DNA from 3 places in the Cumulibacter soli genome. Region 1 is predicted to be linked to each of the others. Evidence: riboswitches for the same ligand, from Rfam matches in the RefSeq annotation. Region 1 holds a riboswitch; each other region holds the start of a gene.

Evidence for each region. Region 1 has a riboswitch for cobalamin ahead of E1H16_RS11160 (ABC transporter substrate-binding protein). Riboswitches for the same ligand answer to the same signal wherever they lie in the genome.
Region 2: linked by a shared signal. The riboswitch ahead of E1H16_RS12925 (ABC transporter substrate-binding protein) and the one ahead of E1H16_RS11160 (ABC transporter substrate-binding protein) in region 1 are both predicted to bind cobalamin.
Region 3: linked by a shared signal. The riboswitch ahead of E1H16_RS18075 (ABC transporter substrate-binding protein) and the one ahead of E1H16_RS11160 (ABC transporter substrate-binding protein) in region 1 are both predicted to bind cobalamin.

Annotation. Positions count from the first base shown of each region.
Region 1 is NZ_SMSG01000004.1:392,877-403,459, forward strand. Features, by position in the region: gene E1H16_RS11155 (ABC transporter permease) at 1-1,000, opposite strand, end outside; gene E1H16_RS11160 (ABC transporter substrate-binding protein) at 1,003-2,571, opposite strand; cobalamin riboswitch at 2,600-2,809, opposite strand; tRNA gene E1H16_RS11165 (tRNA-Ser) at 2,916-3,003, shown strand; gene E1H16_RS11170 (SRPBCC domain-containing protein) at 3,109-3,570, opposite strand; gene E1H16_RS11175 (hypothetical protein) at 3,681-4,310, shown strand; gene E1H16_RS11180 (cobalt-precorrin-6A reductase) at 4,375-5,109, shown strand; gene E1H16_RS11185 (cobalamin biosynthesis protein) at 5,180-6,199, opposite strand; gene cobA (uroporphyrinogen-III C-methyltransferase) at 6,196-7,170, opposite strand; gene cobBC (bifunctional hydrogenobyrinic acid a,c-diamide synthase/histidinol phosphate aminotransferase CobBC) at 7,173-9,695, opposite strand; gene cobO (cob(I)yrinic acid a,c-diamide adenosyltransferase) at 9,700-10,314, opposite strand; gene E1H16_RS11205 (magnesium chelatase subunit D family protein) at 10,314-10,583, opposite strand, start outside.
Region 2 is NZ_SMSG01000005.1:321,533-332,115, forward strand. Features, by position in the region: gene E1H16_RS12910 (choice-of-anchor G family protein) at 1-1,533, shown strand, start outside; gene E1H16_RS12915 (DUF169 domain-containing protein) at 1,703-2,542, shown strand; gene E1H16_RS12920 (nitroreductase family protein) at 2,663-3,310, opposite strand; cobalamin riboswitch at 3,427-3,577, shown strand; gene E1H16_RS12925 (ABC transporter substrate-binding protein) at 3,692-4,681, shown strand; gene E1H16_RS12930 (ABC transporter substrate-binding protein) at 4,720-5,772, shown strand; gene E1H16_RS12935 (FecCD family ABC transporter permease) at 5,807-6,886, shown strand; gene E1H16_RS12940 (FecCD family ABC transporter permease) at 6,883-7,953, shown strand; gene E1H16_RS12945 (ABC transporter ATP-binding protein) at 7,950-8,780, shown strand; gene E1H16_RS12950 ((2Fe-2S) ferredoxin domain-containing protein) at 8,777-9,265, shown strand; gene E1H16_RS12955 (choice-of-anchor G family protein) at 9,582-10,583, shown strand, end outside.
Region 3 is NZ_SMSG01000012.1:12,917-23,499, reverse strand. Features, by position in the region: gene E1H16_RS18110 (FAD-binding dehydrogenase) at 1-689, shown strand, start outside; gene E1H16_RS18105 (SDR family oxidoreductase) at 853-1,689, shown strand; gene E1H16_RS18100 (VOC family protein) at 1,828-2,226, shown strand; gene E1H16_RS18095 (SCO6745 family protein) at 2,356-3,234, shown strand; gene E1H16_RS18090 (NADPH-dependent FMN reductase) at 3,388-3,933, opposite strand; gene E1H16_RS18085 (ABC transporter ATP-binding protein) at 4,067-4,828, opposite strand; gene E1H16_RS18080 (FecCD family ABC transporter permease) at 4,828-5,850, opposite strand; gene E1H16_RS18075 (ABC transporter substrate-binding protein) at 5,850-6,884, opposite strand; cobalamin riboswitch at 6,945-7,108, opposite strand; gene E1H16_RS18070 (HhH-GPD-type base excision DNA repair protein) at 7,125-7,694, opposite strand; gene E1H16_RS18065 (FBP domain-containing protein) at 7,979-8,482, shown strand; gene E1H16_RS18060 (tRNA (cytidine(34)-2'-O)-methyltransferase) at 8,597-9,076, opposite strand; gene nhaA (Na+/H+ antiporter NhaA) at 9,365-10,583, shown strand, end outside.

The DNA of each region.
Region 1 (10,583 bases):
CGCGACTTTCGGTCTGCTCGGTGCGGGCGGCATCGCGCAACGCTAGGCGTAGCTGGCGGCGGCTGAGCCCATGTCCACGCAGCCGCGGATCAATCACGGCAAGGAGTAGGTCGATGAGCAGGCTCACGATGACGTAGATGAGTACCGCCAGCATGGTGAACGTCGCGATGACCGGCTGGTCCCGGGCGTTGATCGCCTGCATCGTGTAGCCGCCGACACCAGGCCAGGTGAACACGCTTTCAGCGATCGGTGCCCCGCCGATCAACCCGGCCGCGCCCAGGGACACGACGGTCAGGAATGGGCCGGCGGCGTTCGGCAAGGCATGGGTGAACATGCGCCGCGTCGGACTGATGCCGCGCGCGCGACACACCTGCATATAGGCGGATGACTGCGCCTCCAGAATCGATGCGCGCAGAATCCTGGCCCAATAGCCGGCGGAACCGAGCGCGAGAGTGAAGGCCGGCCAGCCGACCGTCCCCCAGGTGCCGTCGCTGACGATCACACCTAGTCCCAACTGCAGCACCAGGACATTGAGGATGATCAGGCCGACGAGGAAGCCAGGGGCGATGACCAGGGCGAGCGATACGACACGCCCGACCCGGTCGGGCCAGCGGCGCGGTGCCGCGGCCGAAGCGATGCCGATCACGAGCGCCATCACGATGCCGATTACCAGAGCTGCAGCCGTCAACCGCAGGGTCGCCGGCAGTCGCGTCGCGAACTCGCTCATCACCGATCTACCGGATCGCCAGGACACCCCGAAGTCGCCCTGTAACGCAGTGCCCAGCCAATCTAAGTAGCGCCCGATCGGGTTGCCGTCCAGTCCGAGTTCGGCTCGCATCGCGGCGATCTGCGCCGCGTCTGGCTCGAGGATGCCGCGCGCTCGCAACACCCCACCAGCCGGATCTCCTGGCGCCAGCAAGAGCAGACTCCAGATGATCACGCTCGCGGCAAGCAGGGTGAGGACAGCGATCCCCACCCTGCGCGCGAGGGTTACCAGCATCGCTACGGCGTCGTTTCGAAACCGACCCAGAGGTTCGCCATCGGGATCTCGTAGTCCTGCCACGCGGGTCCCGCCACGATGCCAGGGATCCGCATGCCGAGCCAGCCCATGTAGGCGTTATCGGCGATCACGGTCTGTATTTCGCCGAGGACCGCATTGCGAGCCTCCGGGTCCATCGTGGTGGCGTACTCGTCGATCAGCGCATCGAGTTCCGGGTCCTTGATTCCACTGTGATTGCCGTCGCCATCGCTGGCGAACGTACTCTGCAGGGTCGTCGTTGGATCGCCCGAGAATGACGTCGTCCCGTTGCTGTGCGGGGCAAGCTGCCAGTTCACGTTCGGGTCCTGCTCGGCCTCATCAATGTCCGGGACCTGCTGAATCTCGACGGTGATACCAATGTCCCCGAGTTGAGCCTGCACGGCCAACGCCAGCGTTTCTGAATCTGGCTGCTGCGGGAACGTCAGCAGGTTCAGGACCAGCGGTTCACCGTCCTTGCTGCGGGTGCCATTCGCACCCTCGGCCCAGCCGGCATCATCCAGCAGCTGTTCAGCCTTGTCGAGATCCGTATCGAACATGTCCTGGTAGTACGGCGCCTGCGGCGAGTACATACCGTTCGAAACCTCGTACAGACCATTCATCACGTCGTCGGCGATCTCGTCGTAATCGATCGCCGCCAGCAGCGCCTGGCGCACGTCGCCGTCAGTCAGCACACCGGTCTTCTGATTCATTCGGAACTGGAAAGTTGGGCCCTTCGGCGTACCCGTGATCCAGTACGCATCGGTGCGGCCCTCGATGCTCTTGGCAGAGTCGGTCGGTGGGTACAACGCGAGGTCAGCTTCGCCGTTCTGCACGGCAAGAATGCGTGACTGCGCCTCTTCGATGAACTTGACCGTGACCGTCTCCAGCGGCGGCGTACCGCCCCAGTAGTCATCGTCGGCGCTCATCGTCATGGTCTGCGGATCGAGCGTGTCGACGACGTACGGGCCGGTGTAGATCTGCGCATCGTCGAGTTTGGCCACGTCTTCGTCCGCAGCCTCGTACGCGGCCAGGTCGAAAATGACGAACTTCGACTCGTCGGCGAGCAGGTACGGCAGATTCGGGGTCGGTTCCGCGGTGGTCACGGTGACCTCGCGTTCACCGGTCGCCTCGACCGTCGTCCCAGCCAACGGTTTAAGACCGGGGACGTTCTCCAGGTCATAGTTCATCACTGCGGCGAGCGCCTCGCCGTCGAGCGGATTCCCGTTCTGGAACGCGGTGCCCTCGTTCAGGGTCAACACCCAGGTGTGTTCGTCGACGTTCTGTAGATCTTGGAGCAGCCATGGCTCGGGCTCGGCGGCGAGTACGGGCCGCATCAGCAATTCGGCAGCGCCGAACTCGATGAACCAGAACCCGTTCGTCATCGGGTCTACGTCATCGATGGGGAAACTGGTCGCCAGCGTCAGCGACGTGGGGTCCTCGCCATCCTGCTGCCCGGGATCGCTCGTTCCGCACGCGGTCCCAGCCAGGACGAGTGCGACGGCGAGTGCCCCGGCGCTAAATCGACGAATTGAACGTACATACGGAACGCGCATGCGAGCCGCCTTTCCAGAACCTCGTGGAATGCATCGGATCGCTGCGATCGGTCTCCTGGCTCACAGAATCTCCGGCAGGTACGCCGAAGTCCGATTCGAACAGCCTTCCCGGATGTGGTTATCCAGTGACTTCCGGCGCAAGCGCGCCGATCGAGGTTCGAGTCAGTTCTGCTTACAGTGGCGAGGGCCGCTTCGGCATTGCACCGAATTCCCGTACACCGCAGCAAGTGAACAATAGCAGCGCTCACGGCGGACACCGCGGCCGCGGCCCATCTCACTATTACCTGGCGTGCGGTGCGGACACCAGTACCGGTAACCTTGTGTGTCGCGGCATCGCGCCGCGTGGAGGATTCGCCTAGAGGCCTATGGCGCTCGCTTGGAAAGCGGGTTGGGTTCACGCCCTCACGAGTTCGAATCTCGTATCCTCCGCCAACGGTTGTGGGTCGGGCACGAAGTGTCCGGCCCACAATCGTTTGTAGACGGCACAGTGATTCGAGGAGGAGCGCAGCGACGGGGTCTCGTATCCTCCGCCAGCTGTCACGGCTCCAGGTAGGTGGCAAGGTTCGTCAGCGACGACGTGATCCCTTCGGCGTGGTCACGTGCACGGACCCCGTCGGGGACATTCCGAGCCACCACCTCGACATCGGTCCCTTCCTCCACACTGCGCAGGTTCCACTCCATCTGCATGGTTCCCTGAAACGCTGCGTCATCGGAGTCGAAGTCAATCTCCTGCACGATGCGCTCACCGAGAACAATCTGTGAGATGCGAACGTCGGCCACGTCCGAGTCGACGGATGTCTTGCCGGGCGCACCTGACGCATCCTCGTACGTCAACACCAGCCGGTATGAGCCGCCCTCGCGCATATCGAACTGCTCGAACCGACCCTGCATCCCCTTCGGAGGCAGCCAGGTCTGCAGCGCATCACGACTGGCCAGCGCCGCGAACACCTCATCCCGGTCGACGTGAATGAGGAGACTGGCGCGATCGGTTCTTCCCATACCCCAACCCTAGGCGCGCCACCACCGGCCCCGCGACCTCGCGGGAGCCTGGCGTCTCCGCACATGGCTATGGGTCGGCTACGACGTGACCGGACCGGTATGTTCGGGACATGCGCCGAGCAGCCAGTGCCATCGCGGTACTCGCCTCGCTTGCCCTGCTGATATCTGGTTGCGGGGCCAGCGACGATCTTGACGTCGGCAGTGGCCATTCTGAGTCGCACAGTTCGCATGAATCGCACGAGCCACATAGTTCGCACGAATCAGCGCCGACGTCGGACGCCGAGGCCACGAGCGCGCAGACTCCTGCGATCGTCGATGAGTGTGCCGACCACCCGCTCGCGAGCCCCGCGTCCCCGGGAGAGGTGTTCTGCCATGCGTACTACGCGATGGAGTTGCTCGACGTCGCCTATGACGCGCCCGCCGAAGAAGCTGAACCTCATTGGCCGTACGAGGCAGCCGACGACCCGGTGTGGATGCTCGTCGAGTTCCGGGTGACCAGCCTGATCAGTGCGCCTGGACTGAGCACGGGTCAGGTGGTTCCGACCCTCACGGACACCACCGGTCAGATGGCGTCGGTCGGCGAAGTGGTCGGCGACTCCGCATCGATCCCGGACTATGAGTCAGACGAGTTCACAGCCGTGTACACGTTCGATCGATCCGAGACTGACCGCTCGAACGTGCTGCTGTGCACCACGTTTCTGATCTCCGTGGACAAGAGCATCGGGTGCACACACATCTGACACCCCTCGCAGGCGATACTTCAACGCGTACCCGACACGGGTTGAAACCATTGGAGCAGGATCAATGAGAGTGCTGATTCTCGGCGGCACCGCCGAAGCGCGTGGGCTGGCCGCGGCACTGGTCGACCTCGGCGTCCCGGTGATTTCCACATTGGCTGGCCGGGTACAGAATCCGCGGTTGCCTGCGGGCGAGGTCCGGATCGGCGGTTTCGGCGGTAGCAAAGGACTCGCCGCATTTCTGCAGACTGACGGCATCACCCATGTCATCGATGCCACCCATCCGTTCGCCCAGACGATGACTCGGCACGGCGCCGACGCCTCGGATGCCGCGGGCGTACCGTTCGTGCGGTACGCCCGGCCTGGATGGCGTGCCCGGCCGGACTCAGCATCATGGACGTGGGTTCGGTCCTACGATGAGGCTCGCACTGCCGCGCAGGAGCTTGGATCGCAACCATTCCTGACAACGGGCCGTCAGACGCTGCCTCATTTCCTCGAGCCGTGGGCGTCGCGTTCGGTGCTGGTCCGGGTAGTTGAGCCACTGTCATCGACCCCGCCCACGGCGTGGCGGGTACTCCTCGATCGGGGGCCGTACAGCGTTGATGGGGAACTGGCCGTGATGCGCCAGCACGAAGTCGATGTGCTGCTGACGAAGGATTCCGGCGGTTCTTACACCTCCGCGAAACTGGACGCCGCAGCGTCGTTGGGGGTACCGGTCGTGGTTGTGGGGCGTCCCGAGGCGCCCGCTGGGGTCCTCGAGGTTCCCACACTGCACGAGGCGCTGTCCGCGGTAGTCGGTTGACGCGTGTCGCAGTCTCTTTCGCCGTTGCCGCGTATGGCTTCTCGACGTCAGTGACCGGCCGTGACCCGTGCTACCGGCGGGCGAGGCGACGAACGACGATGCGCGAGATCACACAGACCGCGAGCGACGCGGCCGACAGACGACGGCCGAGTCGAGCGGCTCTATCAACGTCCGCGACGCGGACCGGCGCACCGTCGCCCAGCACGCCGCGGTCCTCGATCACCCCGCCGTACGTATTGCTGCCACCGAGGCGGACTCCGAGCGTCGCGGCGTACGCCGCCTCTATCCGCCCGCCGTTGGGACTGGGGTGCTGCCGTGCGTCGCGTCGCACGACGGCCAGCACCTCCCGAGGCCGCCCGGACAATAGGGCCGTCAGGCCCGCGGCCAGCCGCGCGGGAACGAAATTTGCCGCGTCATCCACTCGAGCCGCGGCCCAGCCGAATCGCGCCCAGCGCGGCGAGCGATAACCAACCATCGCATCAAGGGTGTTGATCGCGCGATATCCAAGTAATCCGGGCACGCCCGCTGCAGCACCCCACACCAGCGGAGCGACGACCGCGTCCGACGTGTTCTCCGCGAGCGATTCCACGCACGCTCGCGCGAGCTCATCGCCACTCAGGTTGCTCGGGTCACGTCCCACGAGTGACCGCACTCGACGACGCGCCGTGCTGAGATCGTCGCCTTGGACGCTGTGAGCCACCGCGCGCGCCTCGCTTTCCAGGGTCCGCCCGCCGAGTACCGCCCAGGTCGCAGCGGCAGTAACGCCCGCTCTAAGCCACACCGGCCCCCGGTACAGGGCGGCGCCGAGGGCGGTTGCGCCGCCGACTAGTACCGCCTCGTACGCCGCACCATTGATCTTGGAATCGCGATACAGCGGGCGTTGTAGCGCCGCCGCTACCCGCCCAAACCCGGCCACGGGATGGCCGCGTTGTGGGTCGCCGAGCAGTCGGTCAGCGGTGAAGCCTGCCAGCAACCCGATGCTCACCGCATCGAGGGTCCGCGCACGCTGCGGCGGACCGGCTCCGAACGCGGCACCTAGCCGAACTCGAGCGCGAGTTGACGCTGCGGGACGAGTGCGGCGAAAGCTCATCGCGCGAGCGCGGACACGACCGGACCGATGACGGTCACCGCGGGCGCACCCACCCCTGCGTCGGACGCCGTCCGGTCGATCTCGCTCAGCGTGGAGGTGACCGATCGTTGGCTCGGCATGCTCGCGTCGGCGATGCACGCCGCGGGAGTGTGCTCCGGCATTCCCGCGGCGATCAGGGTCTTGGCAATGGCGTCGAGTACCGCCACACCCATCAGCACCACGATCGTCAGGCCCGATCGCGCCAACGCTCCCCAATCGACCGTATTACGTGGATCGTCGGGAGCGACGTGCCCAGACACGACGATAAATCCTTGGGTAAGGGAGCGATGCGTCACCGGCACACCGATCAATTCGGCCGCGGCGATAGACGAACTAACACCAGGTATCGACCGCACCGGCACGCCTGCAGCGACGCACGCGTTCCACTCCTCGCCACCGCGGCCGAATACGAAACTGTCCCCGCCCTTGAGCCGGGTCACTCGAAGCCCTGCACGCGCACGCGTTACCAGCAACTCGTTGATGGCTTCCTGCGGCGTGAACTCGCCTCGCGGGATCTTGCCGACATGAATCACCTCGGCGTCCGGCTTGGCTCGCGACAGCGCACCCAACGGTGCTAGCCGGTCGCAGACAATGACGTCGGCCTCGGCGATCGCCTGCATACCGGCGATGGTGAGCAATCCCTGATCACCCGGTCCACCTCCGACGAGCGTGACCGCGCCGCCGTCATCGGCCGCGGGCCGGACAGCTTCGGCGCGTGGTCGGTCGCGCAGTACGACGTCGTACTGCAGCGGGTCGGCATCGGTCACCAGATCGATGAGCTCGCGGGAGGCGATGTCCCGAAGTGTCGCGTCTGGCTCGGTCGCCATGACGCTCACCTGGGCACCTGCATCGAGTAGGGCATGCACTCGCTCCGCGACACCGGCAGCGGGGGCGTGCAGGAGTACTTTGCAGCCATCTAAGGAAAAGGGCATGCTCACGCGAGGCTCTCCGAGCTAGTGATTCGTTCCAATGTTTCCAGCAGCCGAGCGGTGGCCGCAGGTTCTCTGACCGCGATGCGCACCCACGATCCGTCGAGTCCGGGGAAGCTATCGCAGCTGCGGACTGCGATTCCAGCCTCGCGTAGCGCGCGATGGGCACCGATGCCGACCCGGACCAGCACGAACGGCGCGTGTCCGGGCACAGACCGCAGCCCCAACTTCTGCAGGCCTTCGATGAGCTCCGTCCGCCAGCGTTGCAGCTCACGCGCCCCGTTTTCGGCCTCACGAACGGCGTCTCCTCGAGCGGTCACCTCCATCGCCACGGCGGCGAACGTGGAGACCGACCAATGTGGCTGCTGGGCGGCGAGCCGAGCGATCACCTCGGGCTCAGCGATGATGTAACCCGCGCGTACGCCGGCCATCGACCACGTCTTGGTCAAGGACCGGATCACCACCACACCTGACATATCGGCCGCGATCATCGTCTGTGGATCTCCGGGAATCGCATCCGCGAATGCTTCGTCCACGACCAACATCCGGTCCGCGCGTCGCAGAGATTCCAATGCACCGCGGGGATGCAGGACGCCGGTGGGATTGGTCGGGTTTCCCACGATCACCAGATCGGCATCGTCCGGTACTGCGGCAGCATGCAACGCGAATCCGTCTCGCTCGCTGAGCAGCACATGTTCGGGCGCGATATCGGCGCGGCGCAGCGCCGATTCGGGTTCAGTGAACTGAGGGTGCACGATAACCGGGCGCCGCGTGTTGAGAGCTCGCGCTATGAGCGTGAACGCTTCGGCGGCGCCATTGGTGGGCAGCACCATATCGTCTGCGATCCCATGTCTGCGGGCGATCGCGGTGCGCGCCGCATCCACGGAGGGGTAAGGGCCGACGTCACCAACGGCGTCCCGCAACTGGGTGGACAGCCAGGCCGGCGGCGCGGCGGCGCGGACGTTGACCGCGAAGTCGGCCAGCCCGCTGGCGACTTCCGCGTCGCCGTGGTGATCGAGGGACGCGAGCGATTCGCGCCCTGCTGACGCACCGGAGGTGGGCTCGTCGGCGAGTCCTGGTGAACTCGTGCTGGCTAGCGTGATGGTTCGCTCGGCAGGGTCATTCTGGTCCACACTCACCGGGACGGTAGCGGTCGATGATGCGGCGAACTGGGCGGCGGCGTCGCAGAACGCGGTGGCCAGCGATGGCGCTCCGGCCCAATGCACATGCAGGTACGACGCATGCACTGTCGCGCGGCCGGTCGCGGCTGGATCGAGCGCAAATCCTGCGTTTCCGGTCTCGTACCGCCACGCGGGCGGGTTCGCGGTCACCGGGCTGATCTGGGTTCGGTGGAATTCGTGGCCCCGAACCTCCAGGCCCGCTCCTCCGATAACGCTGTCGGCACCGAGCGTCGCGCGTTCATAACCAAGCTTCAGGCGCGGGCCCATCGCTGCCCTGGCGGGGATCGCGCCGGCAAAGTCGTGTCCGTCGACCGATTCGGAGAGGTACAGCATCCCGGCGCATTCGGCGACCGTTGGCATACCCGAGAGTACGGCGTCGCGGATCTGACGCTTCAACGATTGATTCCCGGCAAGTTCGACGGCATGCATTTCGGGGAACCCACCGCCGAGGTAGATCGCGGCGGTGCCGGCTGGCAGCGACGAGTCTGTGGCTGGGTCGAACACGACGGGCTCAGCACCCTGGGCGCGAATCAGTTCATCAGTCTCGGCGTATCGGAACGTGAATGCTCGCCCACCCGCTACGGCGACGACGGGTTTCGATGGCCGCTCCCGCACCGGCGGCGACCACGGATCGATCGCTACCTGCGGTGCGCCGTCAGCAATCCGGCGTACCGCATCGAGGTCGATATACGTCGCGGTCTGCTCGGCGAGCAGATCAAGGGCGGAAGCGACATCGCGCCGTTCGGCGACCGGAACGAGACCGAGGTGGCGCGAGGGTGCGCTCACGCCGGCATCGCGCGGCAGCACGCCTAACACCGGGTAGCCGGCGGCTTCAACCGATCGGCGTACCTCGTCCGCGTGACGCTGCGACCCCGACTTATTCAGGATGACGCCAGCGACGGTGATCGCCGGGTCAAAGGTGGCCAATCCATGCACGGTTGCGGCGATCGTGCGCGCGGCGGCGGAAATGTCGAGGACCAGGATCACCGGACTTCCGGTGATCGCGGCCAGGTGCGCGGTGGAGGCGTACCCGTCGGTGCCGATCCGGCCGTCGTACAGCCCCATTACGCCCTCGATCAGCGACAGCGCAGCGGGTTGCGGGCTGAAGTGGCCGTGCGCGAGCAGTGGCATCATCAGTTCTTCGCTGCACAGCCAGGGATCGAGGTTTCGCCCAGCGCGTCCGGTCGCGAGTGCGTGGTAGCCCGGGTCGATGAAGTCGGGTCCAACCTTCGCTGGCGCTACCTGATGCCCGGACCGGGTCAGTGCGGCCATCAGGCCGACCGCTACGGTGGTCTTTCCTTGCCCGGATGCTGCGGCCGCGATGACGACCCGCGGGACGCTCAGCATCGCTTCACCACTCGATCCCCTTCTGCCCCTTCTGGCCGCGGTCAAAGGGATGCGCGATCTTCGTCATCTCGGTGGCGAGATCAGCGATCGCCAGCAGGTCCGGGTGCGGGTCACGTCCGGTGATCACTACGTGCTGGTAGCCCGGACGATTCTGCAGCGTCTCGACGACCTCTGCTACGTCGATCCAGCCCCATTTCAATACATAGCTGAATTCGTCGAGGATGTAGAGCTGGTGCGTCTCCTCGGCCAGGCGACGCTTGATTTCGGCCCATCCTTCGACGGCCGCCTGGGCATGGTCCTCTTCGGTGCCTTCTTTGCGCGACCATGACCAGCCGGAGCCCATCTTGTGCCACTCGATTGGGCCACCTTTACCGGTGTCGCGGTGCACCTCTGCGAGAGTCTCCAGCGCGCTCTGTTCGCCGATACGCCACTTCGCGGACTTCACGAACTGGAACACGCCGATCGACCAGCCCTGGTTCCACCCGCGCAACGCCAGACCGAACGCCGCAGTCGATTTCCCCTTACCCGCTCCGGAGTTGACGATGACCAACGGCTGGTTGCGCCGCTGGCGGGTGGTCTTGCCGTCGTTCGCCTCGACGGGTGTCTTGCCCTGGACCATCAGGCGGCCCGTCCCTTCTGCAGGTCGGTTTTCGAGTTATGCACGATATCCACGATTGCGTCCGCGGCGACCTGCGGCAGCGGCACGTAAGTCGCGCCCATCCGCGCCGCAAGGTCAGCGGCAAGCCCTAGCCGGAACTTTCCGGTCTCACAGTCGATCACGACGCTGTCCACACCGAGCCCCGGCCATGCATCGGCGATTCGCTGGGCGCGCGCGAGCGCGTCCTTACCGCTGGTCGCGCGACCGTCGGTGAGCAACACGAGAAGCGC
Region 2 (10,583 bases), on a different contig from region 1:
CTCGACCTCACTGGGCTGCTGGAACTACCGGCCGATGCCTCGACCGGTGTCGTGGGGCAGTTCGGTCAAGCACAGTCCGATGGCACCGCGGTCGGCGCCAGTGGGTTGATCACGGATTCCGGTGGTATCGATCTGTCGCACGAACAGACCGGCGACTACCCGGACCTGGCAACACTGCAACTCTCCGAAATCCTAAACTCTGACCTGCTCGGTGACCTGGGACTCGGCACGCTGCTGTCCAACGTCGCAGATCTCACCTTGGAACTTGGCGCCGTTGCGGGGCGCGCCAGCTACTCGACCTGTGACTACCTCTGGGGATCGGACCCCGACACGGTCAACCGCGAGTATCTCGCCGCATCCGCCGATCTTGGCTTCTCCACGCCGCTGATCGGCGAGTTGGTGAGCGCTATCGGCGGCTCGGAGCAGGAGCAATGCTCCGATACGCCGCTCAGCACCGTGAAACTGCTCGAATGCACGGTCAACGGTCTCGCGAGCGATGAAGGCGTCGTCGACTCCCTCGTCAGTGGTGTCACGGGGTTGTTGGGCACGCTGACCAATAATCTCGGCCTCGGTGAGATCACCGCCGATCTCACTGCCACAGTTGACCTGAGCGGGGTTCAGGCGTTGTTGGATGACACCCTCACCGATACCGGCGGCGTGATCACGGTCAACCTCGGCGACGGCACCGTCCAGGTCAACACGGCGGCGCTGCTGGAAGCGGCGTACCCGGGGACCTACACCGACGGACTCAACGGACTCGCTCCGAACACCAATCCGCTGGCGGATCCCGGCGTCCTCAACGAGTTGGTCGATCGGGTCAGCGCCTTGCTGGCCGACTGGATCGTGAACGTCCAGAATGCAATCACCACGGCGATCGGCCAGACGACGATCACCGCTGGCGTGCGCATTGACCTTGAACTCACCACGATTCTCGGTACCCTCCCGATTGGCGATATCGAGGTCGCCGTCGACTGCCGCCCGACGGGCAGTACGACGGCGGGACCGGGATGCACCCTCGCCGAGTTGCTTGACAGCGGCCCGAATCCGGGCGTGCAAGAGGTCACCGCAGGCTTCGAGGTCCTGCCCGGTCTGCCTGGCCTTGTAGGGGATCTCCTGAACGGCGTGGTTGGGACGGTGATTGCCGGATTGGTCAGCAATCTTGTGAGTGGTACCGCCGGTCTGGTCGGGACGGTAGTGAACGACACTCTGGACCCCGTCGTCACCGGAGCGGTCAACGCGTTGCCTGGCTTGACCGCACCTGTCGTCAACCTGGTCAGCGACCTTTACAACGGGCTGTTCCTCAGCGGAATCGTCGCGCTGACGATCAATGCGCAGAACGACACGTCCGATCCGAACGATGTTGAACCGCAGGAGTGGGCGACGTTGCCCGAGGGCCAGTTCGATGTGTCGGCCATCAGGGTGGGCGTACTTGATCTGCTCGGCGCCTATCACGTCAACGTGCACCTCGGTCGGGCTTCGGTGGGGCCGGGCTGCGCCGTCGCGACGGCGGCGGTTGACTGCGCGGGGTACTGAGTGAACGCATCGACACTCGTGACGGTGTCGATCTTCAGGTAGCACCAGAACGCTGAGGTGGGTCCATTCTCGATTCGAGGATGGACCCACCGCAGTTCTCGGGGTTGAGGCCCGCTGTCGGCTGTAGTGGTCTGGGTCATAGTCTGGGTGGGACGTGAGGAGTGGCCAAATGACTGACACCGCCCAACCTGTGAACCTCCCGATGCCGAGTCGCCGACCGCAGGATGAGCCGCCGGCGCTGTTGGGACCGAGTGAAACCGACTGGAGTGCGCTGACCGACCGCCTGAATCGGCTGCTGCGGCTGCGTACTACGCCGGTGGGGATGAAGCTGTTCGCGACGGTCGCCGAGATGGAGGCTGTGCCGAAGATCCGGCGTCCGAAGGCGATCCACACGACCGACCAAATCGTCGCGCAGGCAGCTCGGATCGGTTTCACCGTAGGAATCACCAACGACGACCTCGTCGGCCCACAGTGTGGTGCGGTGATCGGATTGCACCCGCGCGATGAGTCGTGGCTGTCCGGCGACCGCATGGCCGGTGTGTGGTTCGCCGATCAGGAGGAAGCGTCGCGACACCAGCATGCGATGGATACGGTGCCCGACAACCTGTACGAGGCGATGGCCGTGTCACCGCTAGCCTCCGGCCGACTCGACCCGCCGGACGTCGTCCTGATTTATGCCACCCCCGCACAGTCGATTCTGATGATCAACGGGCTGCAGTGGTCGGGCTACAAGAAGTTTGAGTGGTCCTGCGTCGGGGAGTCATCGTGCGCCGACTCGTGGGGGAGGGCGCTCGCGACTCGGGAACCGTCGATGTCGATCCCGTGCTACGCCGAGCGTCGGTACGGCGGCGTCCTCGAGGACGAACTCTTGTTGGCGCTGCCGCCGGAGTACCTACCGGGGATGCTCGATGGGCTGGATGCGTTGGGCCGTAACGGATTCCGCTACCCGATACCGCAGTACGGCATCCAGTCGGATGCGCGCGCCGGACTCGGTGTTTCCTACACCTGAGCCCCCACGCGAAACCGACGACGAGTGCGCCGTCGGCACGCCGACTTGCGGGGGAGCGAGTAACGATAATCGGCCCAGACCGTTGCTCGCTGCCCCGCAGAATGGCCAAGTGCGGCCGGATTACGCCGGGGTTGATTCGCCCCAGGTGTTCCAGAACGTGATGTCTTCGATCGGCCCGCGGGCGGCGGGTTTGAAGTCGGTGCCCTTGGTGTAGGCGATCGGCAGCATCGCCGCCTGCGTGAAGCCCTCGGGGATCTCCAACAGTTCGGCGGTTTCCTGCGCGTGGGCCAGGTGGAACGTCGTCCACACCGATCCGAGGCCGCGCGAACGCAGCGCTAGGCAGAAGCTCCAGATCGCCGGGTGAATCGAGCCGAAGAATCCTGCGGCGCTTTCCAGATTTGCCGGCTTTCCCGCGATGCAAGGGATGACCAGCGCCGGTACCTGCTCAATGACATCGACGAGGTATGCAGCCGAGCTACGTACGCGTCCGGTCTGCTCGTCGGCCTCCTCCTGGCCCTTCGTGGCCATATACTTACGCCCGACTTCCTTGTAGAACTCGGCGAGTTTGGCGCGCTTGGCCTCGTCCGTCACGATCATCCAGCGCCATCCCTGGGAATTGCTGCCCGTGGGGGCTTGTACGGCCAGGCGAAGGCATTCGAGGATGACTTCGGGCTCGACCGGGCGCTCAAGGTCAAGACGTTTGCGGACGGCGCGTGTGGTGCTCAACAGCCAGTCGGTGGCCTGCTTCTGTTCAGGTGAAATCGTCATGACTTGACCCTAGCCCGAACAGTTCAGTGCACCAACGGATGTAGTCACGCTGCTGTCAAAGCGATCTGCTGCCGACATCACCGTCGGCGCGCCTTCGGGCGTAGCGACCCGCTCAACACTAGGGGAAACTGCCGGGTGCTAATCTCGACGAGTCCATTGCGATGGGACCCGAGGAAGCCGGTGTGAATCCGGCGCGGTACCGCCACTGTAGACGGTGCACAGACACGTGCCCGTGAGCCAGATACTCGCCCCATTCGTACCTTTCAGTGTCGGGGCGGCGTACCCCGAGAAAGGCTGCGCGAAGTCGTGCACGCTTCTTTTACTTCATCCCACCTTCTCGGCAGGCGACGTCGCCCCTGGGTCTTGCTCGCGTGTTTGGCTGTGGCTGCATCGCTAGCGAGCTGCTCAGCCGAAACAAGCCCAGAGGCGCGAGCGTCTGGGGGCGCCTCGGTCGAGAACTGCGACATCGATGTCCCCGTTGGCGATCCGCCCGAGCGTGTGTTCGCATCTGAACAGCCGGCAATTGAAATCATGCACGCGCTGGGGCTCAGCGACCGACTCGTCGCTACCAGTACGTTGCACGCCGCGATCCTGCCGGAATACGCGCAAGTCCAAGCGGACCTGGAATACACCCAGGACCTCCCGAGTCGGGAGGGTCTGCTGGCGATGGATCCGGACTTCGTCCTTGTGGGTTTCAATCATCCCTTCGCCGAGGACGGCACGTTCGGCACCCGGGCGAGCCTGGCCGACTTGGGCATCCGCACTTGGATCCTGAGCCCGCTGTGTCCGACGGAGGATGGCTTGTCGGACGAGGCACTTGATCCGCAGAACGTCAGCGTCGAGACGATCTATGACGACCTGCGCGGATTGGGTGTGATCTTTGACGTCGAGGAGCAGGCGGAGGAGATCATCGCGGACCAGCAGGTTCGCATCGCGGCCGTGGAGGAAGCCGTCAGCGGCGCAGATCGCCCCAAAGTGGCATTCGTCCGAGCTCTCGAAGATGGAACCTTCCGCATTGTCAGCGGCACTGACTTCGGCACCCGGATTATCGAGCACGCCGGCGGCGAGAACGTTTTCGCCGATCTCGATGCCGATCGCAAAATCATCGTCGATGCCGAAGAACTGATCTCCCGCGACCCCGACGTGATTCTCACCGACAGCTGCTGCGACCCGAGTTACACCGTCGAGAACCGCGACGAGGACGCTCTGGCAATCCTGCAGCATCCCGCGCTCGCCGGCGTCACCGCGGTCGAGAACGATCAGGTTTACCCGTTCCTGTTAGCCGATCGCAGCGCCGGCATCCGCGCTGCCCAAGCAATCGAGATGGTCGCCGCGATTCTGCACCCACACCTGGTGCAGGAACCCGCATAAAGCGCCATCCACACTCACACCTAAAGAGGGATAGTCGCATGACTTTGCTTCATTACCGAAGGCTCGCCGTTGTTGCCGCGTGTTTAGGCCTGGTGGGCACGAGCGCGTGCGCTGCCAACGCGAACGACCGATCCTCTGCCGCGGATGCCGTCACCGTTGAGAACTGCGGAATCGACGTCACGGTAAGTGAACCGCCTGAACGCGTATACGCCGCCTATCAGCCGGCCATCGAGATCGCGCACGCGTTAGGTATCAGCGATCGCCTGATCGAGACCGCGTTCCTTGATGCACAGGTGCTGCCGGAATACACGCAGGCCCAGAGCGAGGTTCCGTATGTGGAGAAACTGCCCAGCCGCGAGGCCATGTTGGCCACCGCGCCTGACTTCATCCTGTCGGGGTATAACAACGTCTTCACCGAAGATGGTGCTGGTGATGAGGGTTTCGGGACTCGGGCAAGCCTGGCCGAACTAGGCATCCAAAGTTGGATCCTCAGTCCGCTGTGTCCTAGTGAAGACGGGCTCTCCGATGAGGCGATTGATCCCGCTTCCGTCGATGTGGAAACGATCTACGACGACCTGAATGACCTCGGCGTCCTATTCGATGTCGAGGAGCGCGCTGAGGAGGTCATCGCGGACCAGCAGCAACGCATCGCCGCCGTCGAGCAGGCGCTCGCTGGAGTAGATACGCCCAGCGTCGCGATCGTCCTGCTGGACGAAGGTGGGGGCATTCGCGTCGCCGGTGGTATCGACTTCGGTACCCAGATCATCGAGCATGCGGGCGGGGTGAACGCGTTCGCCGACCTCGTCGATAAGCGCCATGTGGACATCGATCTCGAAGAGCTGATTGACCGTGACCCCGACGTCATCGTCACCAGCACGTGTTGCGACGCCTCCTATACCCGCGAGGACGGCGTGGAAGAAGTGCAGACGCTTATGCAGAACCCCGCGTTGGCAGGTATGTCGGCGGTGCAGAGCGAGCAGGTGTATCCGTTCCTGTTTGCTGACCGCGCGGCGGGGGTCCGCGTCGCCTACGCGATCGAACTGATGGCTTCGCTCCTGCACCCCGACTTGGTCCCGCCCAGCGAGGATTAGGCCGAGCAAGATGCAGCGGAGTGACAATACGGTGATGCCGGCCGCGCCGGCTTCCGAGCGGCCGGTCGAGGCCGCGCGCCCGGCTGCCCGCGTTGCTGTTCCTCGCGCCGGTTTATTGAGCGGCCACTGGCGTTCGCTCGGCATCCTGCTTGCCGTTGCGGTGCTGGTGGTCGTAGCGCTGGCTTCTGTCCTGCTAGGCACGCTCTCCGTCAACCTCTCCGACGTGTTCGGCGCCGTCACGGGTCCACCGGACACAGACGTTGAGCGGGCTGTTCGCTACATCCGAATCCCGCGCACGGTGACGGGTCTACTAGCGGGAGCGGCGCTCGGTATCGCCGGTGCGGTAATGCAAGGCCTCACCCGTAACCCGCTGGCGGGCCCTGGCCTGTTGGGTGTCAATGCCGGCGCGGCGCTGGCGGTGGTCCTGGCAATGATTGGCCTAGGCATCACTACCGCCGCCGGTTATGTGTGGTTCGCCCTTGCCGGTGCCGCCGTCGCCGCTGTCTTCGTTTACACGCTAGGTTCTCTCGGCTTGGGCGGTGCCACACCCGTGAAGCTTGCGCTGGCCGGGGCAGCATTCACCGCGCTGCTGGGCGCATTCACCACGATGATCACGTTGCAAGACGCCTCGACAATGGACGACTTTCGTTACTGGGTCGTGGGGTCGTTGACTCGTGCGGACAGCGACACGCTGAGCGCAGTGGCGCCGTTTCTCGCCGTTGGTATGGTCCTGGCGGTTGGCTTGACCCGTTCGCTGAATGCCCTGGCGCTGGGCGACGATCTCGCCCGCACCCTCGGCACCCGTTTATGGATCGCCCGTGCCGTGGGGGCCCTCGCAGTGGTCCTACTCGCTGGCGGCGCCACTGCTATCGCCGGCCCGGTCGGGTTCATCGGCCTGGTGGTATCGCACATCGCACGGATGATCACCGGACCGGACTACCGCTGGGTGCTCGCCTGGACCGCCGTACTCGCCCCCACACTGCTACTGATAGCCGACATCCTGGGTCGCATTCTGGTCCAACCTGAACAACTTCAGGTTGGCATCATCACGGGACTGGCCGGCGCACCGTTCTTCCTTTACCTCGTCCGCAATCGCAAGGTGATTGGAACATGAAGTTGTTGGTTCGTCGCGGACCGACTCGGGACACCCTCGTAGTGGCTGTTCGAGGCGGCGCTGTCTCGTTCCGGCTCAGTCGCGCCTCCGTGTTGCTCACCATCCTCGCGGGCGCGGCAGCAGTTGCCATCGCCACGGCGTCGTTAACCCTCGGGGTGTACCCAATCTCGGTGTCCGATGCCATCACCATCGTCGGTGGCGGAGGCACGCTCATTGAACGTGATGTTGTGCTGGGCGATCGCCTGCCCAGGGCGCTGACCGGCCTCGGCGTCGGTGCAGCGTTCGCACTGTCGGGCGCCATCCTGCAGCGCATCGCCGCCAACCCGCTGGTCAGTCCCGATGTCATCGGTATTAACTCTGGCGCCGCGATGGGCGCACTGATCGTGCTGCTCATCGCGGGAGGCAGCGGCCCGCAGCTGGTCGTCGGCGCGCTCATTGGTGCGATCGTCGCAGCCATGATGATTGTGCTCATCGCCTATCGGCGCGGACTGCACGGGTTCCGGCTGGTGCTGGTGGGCATCGGCGTCGCCGCGATGCTCTCCTCGGCTATCTCGTACTTGCTTACCCGCTCGGACATCCACCGCGCCATGAGCGCCGCCGCCTGGTTGACCGGCAGCCTCGCCAACCGCAGCAGCATGCACGCGACGATTATCGGCATTGCCCTGATAGCGGCGATCCCAGCTTTGGTCGTCGGTTCAAGGCACCTACGGCTCCTCGAACTTGGCGACGACCTCACCCGCTCCCTGACCGGCGCTGGCCAAGGCCGCAAGGTGGCTTTGCTGCTGCTCGCCGTGGTCCTTGCTGCGATGGCCACCGCAGCCGCGGGACCTATCGGATTCGTTGCGTTGGTGGCGCCGCAGATTACCCGACGCATCCTTGCTGAACGGCAGGTCGCTCTGGCGCCTTCAGCCGCTGTCGGAGCACTCGTGGTTGTTGGTGCAGATCTCGCGGGCCGACTGTTATTCGCGCCTTCAGAGATGCCCGTCGGCGTTCTGACCGCAATCATGGGAGCGCCAGTCCTGCTCTACCTCCTCGCCCGCGCCCACCGCATAGGAGCCGCCGGATGAAGTCTCAGCGATCACCGGTCACCGCGTCAGTCGCGGTGACCACCAATCAGCTCAGTCTGGGATACGGCCACGCGCGGGTCGTCGATCAGGTGACGACGAGCCTGCCCGCCGGTCGCATCACGGCGATCGTCGGGCCAAACGGCTGCGGCAAGTCGACTCTCCTGCGGGGCTTGGCCCGTCTGCTGTCGCCGCAGCATGGCAGCGTCCAGTTGGACGGTGTCGAACTCACCGAGATGTCGGCGCGGACCCTGGCCCGCACCCTGGGCCTGTTGCCGCAACAGCCCATTGCGCCGGACGGCATCACCGTCGCCGATCTTGTCGGCCGGGGCCGCCACCCCCATCAACGCTGGTTCCGGCAGTGGAGTGCGGACGACGAAGTCGCGGTTGCTGACGCAATGGCCGCGACTAGTGTCGACGATTTGGCAGATATGCCGATCGACGAGCTCTCTGGCGGCCAGCGCCAGCGGGTATGGATCGCGCTCGCGCTCGCCCAGGGCCCCGACGTCATGCTGCTTGACGAGCCCACGACCTTCCTTGATTTAGCGCATCAACTCGAGGTCCTCGACCTCCTCGCCTCCCTCAACCGCCGGCTCGGACGCACCATCGTGCTGGTGCTGCACGACCTCAACATGGCCAGCCGTTACGCCCACCACCTGGTGGCCATGCGCGCGGGCACGGTGGCCACCGCGGGGCCTCCCAGCGAGGTTGTCACTACGGAGATGGTGCGTGAAGTATTCGGTGTGGAAGCCACCGTGATCACAGATCCCGTGGTCGGTACGCCGCTTGTCTTGCCCCACCAATCGACCGACATCGAGGTCACCCGATGACAGAACGGGTCTTGGTCGGCATGTCGATCCGTGAAGCCGACGCCGCCAGCGAACTGAGAGTCGCCGCGGAGGAGGCCGGCGCACGGCTCGCCTTCCTGCAGATCTCCGAACCCGCGCTATCGACCGTCCTGAACGAACTTGCCGATGCTGGCGCGACACGGATCGAACTGGTCGGCGTCAGCTTCGGGCCGCTTGCGCCGGGTCTGTCTTGGTTGCGGCGGGTCGCCGCGCACTGGTGGCGTGAACGCGGTCCCGAGCCTCCCGAGATCATGATCGCCACCGCCCTGGTCGGGCCAGAGATCGGCGAGCATGGCGCGATCGAGGCTGCCGCGCAGGAGGTTCGCCCGATCCGAGGAACAGAGCCGGTAATCGCCGTACAGCCCGATGACGTCTGGTACGGGGGCATCCTGCCCACCGATGTGACCAGGCTCATCGACGCCCACCTCGTCGCCGGCCGACCACTCGATGAAAAGCGGATTAGGTAGAGCGGGAATACGCATCCTGAACCCGTACCGCGGCTGGTAGTCCGACGGGGCATCGGTAGTCACAAACGCCTCACTCGTCTCCCCCGGCACATCGATACCTAATGCTCGATAACGTTGAGATAACGAAAACCTATGGTCAGTTGATTAGGTGATCCCTAACGCGCAAGCCTCTGACTGGGGGTCAAATCCTTAAGACCAATTAACACGAATGGTGCTCCAGTCACCAGAACCCCCTCGCATTTGCTGTCTGTCCGAGTAGTTCGGGCCATCTTTGGCATGCCCGCAAACTTCTCACTCAATGGAGTAAAGGAGACATATGCGTACGAAACGTCGTGGTTCGACGGCGCACAGAAAGGTCGCTCGCACTAGATGGCGGCGGCCTTTACGTTCGACAATCGCAACGGGGACAGCGCTAGCCCTCGTCGCGAGTACGTTCGCGTTAGGGGGAGCGTCCGCTGCTGGACTCGATACCTATCCGGATGATCCGGCCGAGGCCGAGGCAAGTTTGCTGGATATGGCCCTCGCTGGGAACGACTTGTTTGGAGTCGCTCAGTCCAACGCCGGGTCTGTTCAGGATCCTGGACCGAATCAGGAGGCATTTAGCGGGACGCTTGCGGGTACTGAAATCGTTGATTTCGGCTCGGGGTTTCAGATCCCATTAGATCAACTCATCAGTTTTGGTGAACTTGGCGCGCTTCAGAGCGAATCGACCGCCACGGACAGCGGGAACGCCGAAGCGATATCCGGTATTGCAGGCGCCGACGGCGGAGTCACGCTTGACGGCACCGACTCCGATTTCGGTGAGGCCTCGATCGACCTACTGTCTCTGTTCGACGCGGCAGGCATCAGCGAGATCACGGATCAAATGATTGATCAGGCCGAAATCAACTTCGGCCTTGGTGGTGCGTGGGTTGAAGCAATTGAGGGCGTCTTCCAAGATCCCGACTTGGTGGGCGAACTCGCGCAATACCGCGCCGGCTCACTCAGCCTGGATCTGCATTCGCCGGTAATTGAACAGGCGGCCACGGGTGTCAGCGATGCGGCTGGCCAGATGGAACAGGCCCTTCTCGAGCAGATCAACACGCTGCTCGATATAACGAGCCTGGTGAGCCTTGTGCCCGGCGCGGAGCTGGACGTCAACGTGGTGAGCACGCTCCAGCAGGATGTGTTGGACGCGATTCTGCTCGCGCCGATCAGCACCGACGATGGTCTGGCCACGATTGATATCGGAACCGGAACGCTGTCCGTTGACCTCGGCCGGATTGGTGGTAACGACGACGGCGTGATCGATCGCCCGGTCGGAATCAACAACCAGAAC
Region 3 (10,583 bases), on a different contig from region 1:
ACACCCTCGGCACCCTGAAGCACCTGCGCGGTACCGGCCACGATCACTCCTGGTTCATCCTGTCGCAGAAGATCATCGAGAAGGAGTTCGCGCTGTCGGGTTCGGAGAAGAACCCCGATCTCACCGGTAAGGACATCAAACTCACCCTCAGTCGGGTACGCCCGGGCGCCCCGGGGCCGGTCGAGGCCTTCAAGCAGCACGGTGAGGATTTCGTCGTCGCTGACGATCTCGACGATCTGCTGGCGAAAATGCGCAAGCTACCCGGCGGAGAATTGCTGGATGCCGGCCGAGTCCGTCAGGAGGTGCTCGCGCGCGACCGGGAGGTCGACAACGCGTTTACCAAGGACCTGCAGATCGCCGCATTGCGCTCCGCCCGCGCCTACCGCGGTGACAAACTCGCCCGCGTCGCATCACCGCACAAGCTGCTGGACCCGAAGGCCGGGCCACTGATCGCCGTACGACTGCACATCCTGACCCGCAAGACCCTCGGCGGGCTGGAGACCAACCTCGATTCGCAGGTGATGCGCGAGGACGGCTCCGCGTTCGACGGGTTGTACGCCGCGGGCGAGGTCGCCGGTTTCGGCGGGGGCGGCGTACACGGCAACCGCGCGTTGGAGGGCAGCTTCCTCGGCGGTTGCATCTTCAGCGGGCGGGTGGCCGGGCGTGCCGCGTCACGCCACATCACCTGACATTGGCCGGTTCTGCGGGACAGTGCGTAACGCTCTCGGTCAATTTGCGTTACGCACTGCCCCGCGAATCAACGAGACCCCTGGTGTCCGGCGGTCGGCATTACTGGTTCGCGTGAACGAGTGAGCGCCGGGCACGACAAGATCAACATCGTTTAGGAGCGGCGTGAGCACACATTTGCAGGGCAAGGTCATCATGATCACCGGCGCGGGCAGCGGATTTGGCCGGTTGATCGCCGAGAAGTGCGCCAGCGGCGGCGCACGCGTCGTGGGTACCGATGTCAACGCTGACGGCCTCGCCGAGGTCTTCACGGGCATCCGTTCGCGCGGCCAGGAGGCGCTCGATATCGTCGCCGACGTCACTAACGCGGCGGCGATGCGCGATGCCGCGCGGCAGGCCATCGAGGCGTACGGCGCGATCGACGTACTGGTCAACAACGCTGGCGTGATGCCACTGGCGTACTTCGCTGATCACGAGCAAGCGCTCGATCGCTGGCACGCCTGCATCGATATCAATTTCAAGGGCGTCGTGAACGGGATCGCCGCAGTGTATGACCAGATGATCGAACAGGGCCGTGGTCAGGTTGTGAACATCTCGTCGATCTACGGCAATGCGGGCATCGCCGGGTCGGGCGTGTACAGCGCGACAAAGGCGGCCGTGACTGTGCTGTCGGATTCGCTGCGGATCGAGTCGAAGGGCAAGATCAAAGTCACCACGATTAAGCCAACCGGCATCACCGGCACCAACTTGGCGAGTTGGGTAGTGAACGACCAAGCCATCTTCGGGCTGGTGGGTCAGCGCGGAGCACAGTACGCCGAGCATGTCGGTCAGTTGATGGACGGATCGCTACCGGCGGAATTGACGGACGTCGATTCCATTGGCTACTGGCTGATCAAACCGGAGGAACTGGCGGACGCTGTCGTCCACGTGATCGATCAGCCTTGGGGGATCTCGCTGAGTGATGTCACGGTACGCGCCAGCGGCGAGGACTACCTGTACTAACTTGGCGAGCCTTCCCGCGGTCCTCGCCGACCGCGTTGCGCATGAAATACCTCGGCGCACCGATGAGTTCGACGCGCTGGCGCCGTCAACCATGAAGACGGCTCCAATAGGTGGCGCCGCGGGCCGGGGAGGCTTCCCATGCACACTCAGATCATCGTCAACTTGCCCGTCGTCAACGTCGCGCGATCCCGCGATTTCTTCGCCGCTATCGGCTACTCCTTTGACGAGCGAATGAGCAACGATAGGGCGCTTTTGGTGCGGCTGGGCGCCTCGATATCGACCATGTTGATCCAGCGAGACTTTTACCAGACGCTGCTGCTGGGCAAGAACGTCATCGATGCGCAGAGCACCAGCGGCTGCGTGATCTGCCTGAGCGTTGATAGTCGCGACGCCGTCGATGCACTCGTCGGGAGGGCGCTCGCGGCGGGAGCTAGCGCCGGAGACACCGACGAGAGCGGAGCCGTGTACGACCGCTCCTTCTTCGATCTGGACGGGCACGGGTGGCAGATCATCTCGATGGACCCGATGGCGAGGTAGCGATCCGGCGGGTGCCACGAGCGGCTCCAGCGAGCGCAGCGCCCGCCGCCGCGAGTCCATCACTCTTGACGACCGGCGGTGACCTCATGGTTGGCTTGGCCCAGATACCGCCTACATAGAGGAATCCAGATGGCCTTTCGCTACGACGAGCACACTCGGGCAATCTCGCGCGCTGCCTACCTGCTACTCGAACCGATGCACCTGATCACGTACTGGGGCGATCGCGCTACGGAGGTTGCGCAGGTGCATTCGATGCGTTTCTACGCGTCGTACGTCGGTTTCCGCGCCGCGCCGATGGGTAATTGTGCCCCGGCAGTGGTCACGAGCGCCTTCTATAACTGGAATCCTGCGGTCATTGAAAAGGGCTGGACGCAAGCGACCGAGGCACTGTCGATCGACGAGTTGCTGACCGCGCGAGAGACGATCGTGGATCGCCAATTGCGTGACATCCTTGGCGACCGGATCCACGATGACACGATCGCCCGTATGGCGAACCGTCTCGGCGAGATCTACGCGGGAGCGATTTCCGCCGGTCGGCCGCTCGGCGGCGCGAACGCCGTACTGCAACGAGACTTGCAGCCGCATGTTGCGCTGTGGCAGCACACTGCGACCATGCGCGAATGGCGCGGCGACGCACACATCGACATCCTGGTCGCGCACAACTTGGCACCCACCGAGGTGCTCATCTTCCACGGTTCGGATCCGTTGACGGCGCCACAGGAGCGCGCCCGCGGCCTCGCGTCGGTGCAGAAGTCGCGATCGTGGGACGACGATGCTTGGGAGGCGGCGGCCGACGCTTTGCGCACCCGCGGGCTGCTGCAGGCCGACGACTATCTGTTGACCGATGCCGGCGTCGAGTTGTATGAGTTGATCGAGGCGCAGACCGATGACGCGGCCGCGTCGGTGTGGGATGGCGTAGCGGACGCCGAGGACATTTTTCAGACGCTGCGGCCGTACGTGCAGCCCATCATCGATTCGGGCCTACTGCTGTGGCGCCCGATGCGATAACGGGGCGAGACCGTCAGCTCAGATAAACCCGCGGTACCGCACAGATGACTCCGCGGTAACGCCCGCACAGATGACTCCGCGGAGCGGCCAGCACACGAGTTGCTGACCGCTCCGCGGGATCGGAAGTAGTTACGCCAGATGGTCGGAGGCGGGTTACGCCACCGCTTCGGGCTGGTGCTCCGCGAGGGCGGTGAGCGCGGCGAGGAAGCGGCCTGCGATCTCTACGTCCTCGAGGGGGTCGATTTCGGAATGGCTGTGCGATACGTCGACGTTGTCCAGAACGACAGCGCCAGCGATCCCCGCCGAACGGCGAGTGTCATCGTGCGACCACTTGCCACCGAACGAGCTCGCCGCCGAACCGACGACGGCAAACGGCTTACCGAAGAGCGAGCCCGCACCATACGGACGCGACAGCCAGTCGATGGTGTTGTTCAGCACGGCCGGCATGGTGCCGTTGTACTCGGGCGTGAGCACGAGAACGGCATCCGCCGCCGCGACCTGCTCGCGCAGGGCCTGCGCTGCCGCCGGGGCAGGCTCGACGTCGATCTCCTCGTTGTAGAACGGGATGTCACCGAGACCGTTCGCGATCTCAACGGTGACGCCCTCGGGCGCGTTGGCCTTCAGGTGCTCGGCGATGCGGCGATTGACCGATTCAGCGCGCAGGCTTCCCACGAGGGCGACGACACGGGTATCTGACATGAAAGACAAAGTCCTTTAGTTGAAACTTGCATGACTCGATTGACGGTACAACTAGTCGCCGCGTCGCGGTACCCACCTCGAATGTGACGTACGCCGACCAGACTCGCGCCTCACACGATCGAGAACGGCGACGTTACGAAAGCACCCCGAGAAAGCGGATGTGCGCGACGCCGTCGACCACCGACACGGCAGCGTCAACCTCGTAGACATCGGCGATGAGATCAGCCGTCAGCACATCCCTCGGCCGACCAGCAGCACGGACGCGACCGCCGCACATCACCACCACCTCGTCGCAGTAGGCCGCGGCCAGATTCAAGTCATGCAGCGCAACTAGCGTCGTCGTGTCGGCCGCTCGCACCAGTTCGAGCAGTTCAAGTTGATGACGGATATCGAGGTGATTGGTCGGCTCGTCAAGCAGCAGCTCGGACGGTTGCTGCGCCAGTGCGCGAGCGATTTGCACGCGTTGCCGCTCGCCGCCGGACAACGTCGAATACGGGCGGTCAAGTAATTCGGACGTACGCGTCGACGCTGCCGCACCGTCCACGATGGCCCTGTCCTCGCTCGAGGACGGCGACCACGGTGCGCGGTGCGGTAGCCGACCGAGGCTGATCACATCTCGCACCGTCGGCTGCGTGTCGGTCGTCACCTCCTGGTCCACGACGGCCATGCGCCGAGCAATCTGTCGCCTCGACAGCGCGGCAAGGTCATCGTCACCGAGGGTGATGACGCCCGACGAGGCTGGCCTAAGTCCCGCGATCACACGCAGGAGCGAGGATTTGCCCGAACCATTCGGCCCGAGCAACCCCACGGTGCTGCCCCTGCGTACGGCGAGCGTGACACCATCGACGATCACCTTGTCGCGCACGCCCCATGACACGTTGTTGCCTCGAATCATCACGCTCGCCTCCGGCGTTGCAGCATCACGATGACGAACGCGGGTACACCCACGATCGCGGTCGCCACTCCGACCGGTAATTCCTGCGGAGCAATGATGGTCCGCGCGCCGACGTCGACCCACACCAAGAAGATCGCGCCGAGCAGCGCCGACACCGGAACGAGTAAACGATGGCGCGAGCCGATCAACGCGCGCGCGGCATGCGGCAGCACTAATCCCACGAAGCCGATTGCCCCGGACGACGACACGATCACGGCGGTCATCAGTGCAGTGACCACCAGCAGCACGATGCGCGTTCGCTGCACCGAGACACCCAGCGATGCCGCCGAGTCCTCCCCGAAAGTGAATGCGTCCATCGATCCGGCGAGTAGCCAGCACACACAGATCCCTGCGAGTACGACGGCCCCGCATATCGCGACGTCTCGCCAGGACGCAGTCCCGAGCGAACCGAGCAACCAGAACAGCACCCCGCGGGTCTGTTCGGCGTCCGCGGCGGTAAACATGATGAAGGACGTCAACGCAGAAAACAGTTGGGTCGCAGCAACTCCCGCGAGAATCATTCGGTCGGTCGTGCCACCGGCGAGTAGGCCGAGCGCAAGAACTAGGGCGAACGCGACCAACGCCCCGACGAAAGCGCCGGAAGCCAACGATGCCGCGCCCGCCCCGACGCCGAGAACGACCACGCTCACCGCACCCATCGAGGCTCCCGAGGAAATCCCGAGTACGAACGGGTCGGCCAGCGGGTTGCGCAGCAGCGACTGCAGGATGACACCACACAGCGCGAGCCCGGCACCGCACGCAGCGGCCAGTGCGGCCCGCGGTAGCCGCAGATCCCAGATGATGCCCTGTCGGATCCTGCTCAACCCCGAATCAGGCCCGCCCAGCTTCTCCACCACGACGGCGAACGCGTCGGACGGACCCAATGAGGACGGCCCGATCGCTGTCGCCACGGCAATCGAGACAAGGAGCCCCGCTAGACCGACGGGCCAACCCAGGTGCCTCCACCGGCTGCCACCGATCACTACTTCGCAAGGCCAAGTTCGACGAGACCGGCCGACATCTGCTCCACCAGGTCGACCGTGCGGATGGATGGGTTCAGTTCCGCTCCCGCGACCGTCACGTACTGCTTTTCTTTCACCGCGGTCATTTCCTTCGTGACCGGATTGGATTCGAGATACTCGATCTTGGCCGCGGCCGTCTCGGCTGTCTGGCTCTTACGAGTGAGATCCCCGATGACCAGGACGTCAGGATCGGCGTCCGCGATGGCCTCCCAACCGATCTGCGGCCACTCGGCATTCTGGCCCTCGAACACGTTCGTCAGGCCGAGGGCATGCGTGGCGATTCCCGGCCCACCGCAACAACCACCGACGTACGGTGACTCGGAGTTCGCGAACCAGTACAGCACCGTCACACCGTCGACGTCGGGTGCGGCCGAGACGGCGGCGTCCATCCTGTCCGCGAGGTCGTCGATCAGGTCTTGACCGGCCTGTTGCTCATCGACCAGCGTCGCGAGGTCGGTGATCTCGGTATAGATCGATTCCATCGTGATCGGTTCGTCGCGGGCACCGTCCCCACCGCCGAAGTCGGACTTTTCGCACTCGACGGCGGACAGATATGCCGGGACGCCGAGGTCGGCGAACTGTTCGGCTGTGGCGACGCCGCCCTCGCTCAACGTGTTGTAAAGCGACGCGGTGATCAGGTCGGGTTCGGTCGCGAGCACCGCTTCGTACGACGGCGCCTGGTCGGCTAACCGCTCGACCTTCGCATTCTCGTCGGCCAGCGAGTCCAGGATGGGGTCGGTCCAACTCGCGGTTCCCACCATTCGATCGGCCACCCCGAGCGACAACAGAATTTCCGTCGACGCCTGGTTCAGCGACACGATCCGCTCGGGGCGATTCTCCACGGTGATCGTGCGGTCGCATCGATCGATACTCACCGGGTATCCGGCGTCGGCGGCCTCGGACGGGCCATCCTCGCCCGTAGATCCACATGCGACGAGCGTGGCCACGGACAGCGTGGCAGCCAGGAATGACAACAGGGAGTGACGGGCGCGCATAGCGAACCTTTTCGTGCTCAGGGGTCCGGTAGCGCGGGACCCGCATGGAGCCCATTGGCGGGTGCCGACGGGGAGCCAGCAGGTTTTCGGGCTCGGAATCCTTCGAACCAGGCACCTTCCCAGACTGTCGTCCAGTGGCCTTACACCTGGCCCGTCACCCATACCGCTGCGCGTCAGCTCCGGTCTCTCACCGGATTCCCTCGACTGGCAGACGACACCCTAGCAGAGCGTCCGCCGCGGCTACTTCGCTGCTTTAGCGGCAGCCTTCGCGGCCTTCTTGAAGTCGCGGACCTGCTGCAATGACTCGGGACCGGTCACGTCAGCTACTGACCGGCGCGAGTTGGACTCGGCGTACGGACCAATCGCCTTGCGCCAGCCGTATGGGCGGTGATCGAGTTGCTTGCCCAACAGCGCGGCGAAGATCCGCGCCTTCTGTTCGCCGTACCCCGGCAGTGCCTGCAACCGCTTGAGCAGGTCTGCGGCACTGGACGACGCCTCCCAGACTGACGCGGCGTCGCCGTCGTACTCGTCGCAGATCACCTGAGCGAGCTGTTGGACGCGGCGCGCCATCGATCGGCCGTAACGATGAATAGCAGGCGGTGTCGCGCACAACTCTTCGAACTCGGCCGGGTCATAGGCGGCAATCGTGTGCGGATCGAAGCTGCCGATTCGAGTCGCTATTTTGCGCGGCCCACGGAAAGCGTGCTCCATGGGATATTGCTGATCCAGAAGCATTCCGGTCAGCAAGGCGAAGGGATTCTCGGACAGCAGTCGGTCGGCCTCGGAGTCCTGCGCGATACACAGCGTCATCTCCCTACCCTAAGCCCCCGCGATCGAGACGGGCTCGCCCCGAAGGGCGGGCGCGACGCCACCGCTCGAAATTCGATCCGCATCCAGTGGCCCGAAAGCGTACGGTGGGATCCGTGAGTTTCCGCGAGTTGTACTCCCAACGCCAGGAGGTCGTCGGCGAAGCCCTCGCCGACGGTGAGTAGCTAGGCCGCCCCGGCCGTGCCCGCAGTCCGCTGCCCAGCACGGCTATTTTGGCGACCCCTCACACCCGGCGCGCCGCGGGCGCACCATCGGAAGGCTTACTCATGCAACCACTCACCGAAAAACTCATCCGCTCCTCCTTCGTGAACGCCTCACGCCGCGAGGTGAAAGAGATGTCATTGCCGGAGGGCTTCGACGATCTCACCGAGTACGACTGGGACGACCTCGATTACCTCGGTTGGCGCGACTCGACCTTCGCCCGACGCGCGTACGTCGTACTTCCGCGACTGGACGCCGACCCCGTCGGCATCGCGCTCAAACCCGCCGCATCGCCACCACGAACGCGCGCCATGTGCAACTGGTGCCGAGACGTGCGACTGCTCAACGAGGTCGTTTTCTTCAGCGCCAAGCGCGTCGGCCCCGCCGGACGTCGCGGTGACACCGTCGGCACGCTCATCTGCCGGGATTTCGAGTGCTCACGCAATGCGCGCAACGATCCGCCAGCGCCGTACGAGGGTTACGACAAGGCCGCCGCACGCGTGCGGCGGATCGAGGATCTGCAACTGAAGGTCGCCGGTTTCGCGGAGATGCTGATAGCCGGCCGGTAACGAACTCGGCACTGCGGTTCATCGCAGGCCCCGAGCGGGCAGGCACGTGGACTACCCACCTGCCTCGTCTCTGGGAGCCTGCGGTGAATCCCACGTGCGCGGATTCGGTCGGGATCACAGCGATTCCGGGTAACCGAGTTGCCGCCACGCCTCGTACACCACGATCGCCGCGCTGTTGCTGAGGTTGAGCGACCGTCGCCCCGCGAGCATCGGAATCCGGAGCCGATCGTTCAGCCGCGGGTGCGCAAGGATTTCCGCTGGCAGACCGTCAGACTCGCACCCAAACAGCAATACATCGTCCGGTCGATACTCGATGCTCGAATGAACGGTGGTCGCCGAACTGGTGAAGGCGAATACCCGCGGCGGCTGCGGTTGGCCTGCGTCCAGCGCAGCAAAGCAGGCATCGAGGGACGGATGAATGAATACCCGCGCGAGATCGTGATAGTCGAGGCCCGCTCGTCGCAACTGCTTGTCCTCCAGCGAAAACCCCAGCGGCTCAACGAGGTGCAGTTCCGCCGGCGTGCAGGCCGCCAGTCGGATCGCGTTGCCGGTGTTCGGCGGGATTTCAGGCGTGTGAAAAACGATGCGCAGCACCGTGCCATCAGACCACTGCTCCCCGCCACCGGTCGAGCGGTGTGAGCATTATTGCTCACCGGAATCATGGTGAGCGCCCGGCGAATCACCGGAACACATGACTGCGCCACTCCGATGACACCGTGCGTCCCCGATGACACCGCGCCTCCCGGTGCCACTGCGCCTTCGCCGGCGCACCCCGCCGATCCGGTAGCCCGCGCCACGTTAGAGTTACTCTCCGGTGTGTCGGGAAGCCTGGTCGACGTTCTGCGGACAACCCTGTTTGCAGATCCAACTCCATAGGGATGTATGTCCACGACCAAAATGCCACCCGTGGCGCGACTGCGCGCATGGGTAACGAAAGAAACCATCGGCGGCCTGCTGTTGCTGAGCGCGGCAGCACTCGCCCTCATCTGGGCGAACTCGCCATGGCGAGACTCATACCACTCTCTCGCCGAGTACACCGTCGGCCCCGCTGCACTGCACCTGAACCTCGACCTCGCGACCTGGGCCGCTGACGGTCTACTCGCGATCTTCTTCTTCATCGTTGGCGCCGAGCTCAAGCACGAGATCGTCGACGGTAGCCTCAGCAACCCGCGCGAAGCGGCTGTTCCGATGATCGCGGCGGTGGGCGGGATGGCCGTGCCTGCGGTCCTCTACGTCGTGATGGTGACCGCGCTCGGTGATGCATCGGCGCTACACGGATGGGCCATCCCCACGGCCACCGACATCGCGTTCGCGCTCGCCGTCCTGGCCATCTTCGGTCGCGGTCTGCCACGGGGCCTGCGTACTTTCTTGCTGACCCTCGCCGTGGTGGACGACCTGCTGGCGATCATCGTGATCGCGGCGTTCTACACCGAGTCGATCGGTCTGACTTCGCTGGCGATCGCTCTGGTTTGCGTGGCCGCGTTCGCGTTCGTCGCGCGATCGAAGTTCGCGCGGTGGTGGATTCTGCTTCCGATCGCCGTCGTCGCGTGGAGTTTCATGCACGCGTCGGGCGTACACGCCACGATCGCGGGGGTCTTGATGGGCCTGAGTCTCGCCGCTAAGCCCATCCATGGTGAGTCGGCGCCGAGAACCCACCGGTACGACGACATCGTGCGACCGTTTTCGGCCGGCATTGCCCTTCCGCTGTTTGCCTTCTTCGCTGCCGGAGTGACCTTCGTTGCGGGCGACGGAATAGGTGATGTACTCAGCGAACCGGTTCTGATTGCGATCGTGGTCGCCCTCGTGCTCGGCAAGGTGATCGGGGTGCTCGGAGCGGCAACATTGCTCACGAAACTTACGCCCATGCGGTTGCCGGACGCGATTGGACTGCGTGACCTGCTGCCAGTTGGCCTGCTATGCGGGATCGGCTTCACTGTTTCGCTGCTGATCGCTGAACTCTCTTTCCCCGATACCGAACATACCGACGCCGGAAAGCTCGGCATCCTGCTCGGCACACTCATTGCGGCGACCGCGGCAGCGATCATGTTGCGGTGGGATGCGCGCAAGGCCCGACATCGCGACATGAACGAGGACGGCCTGG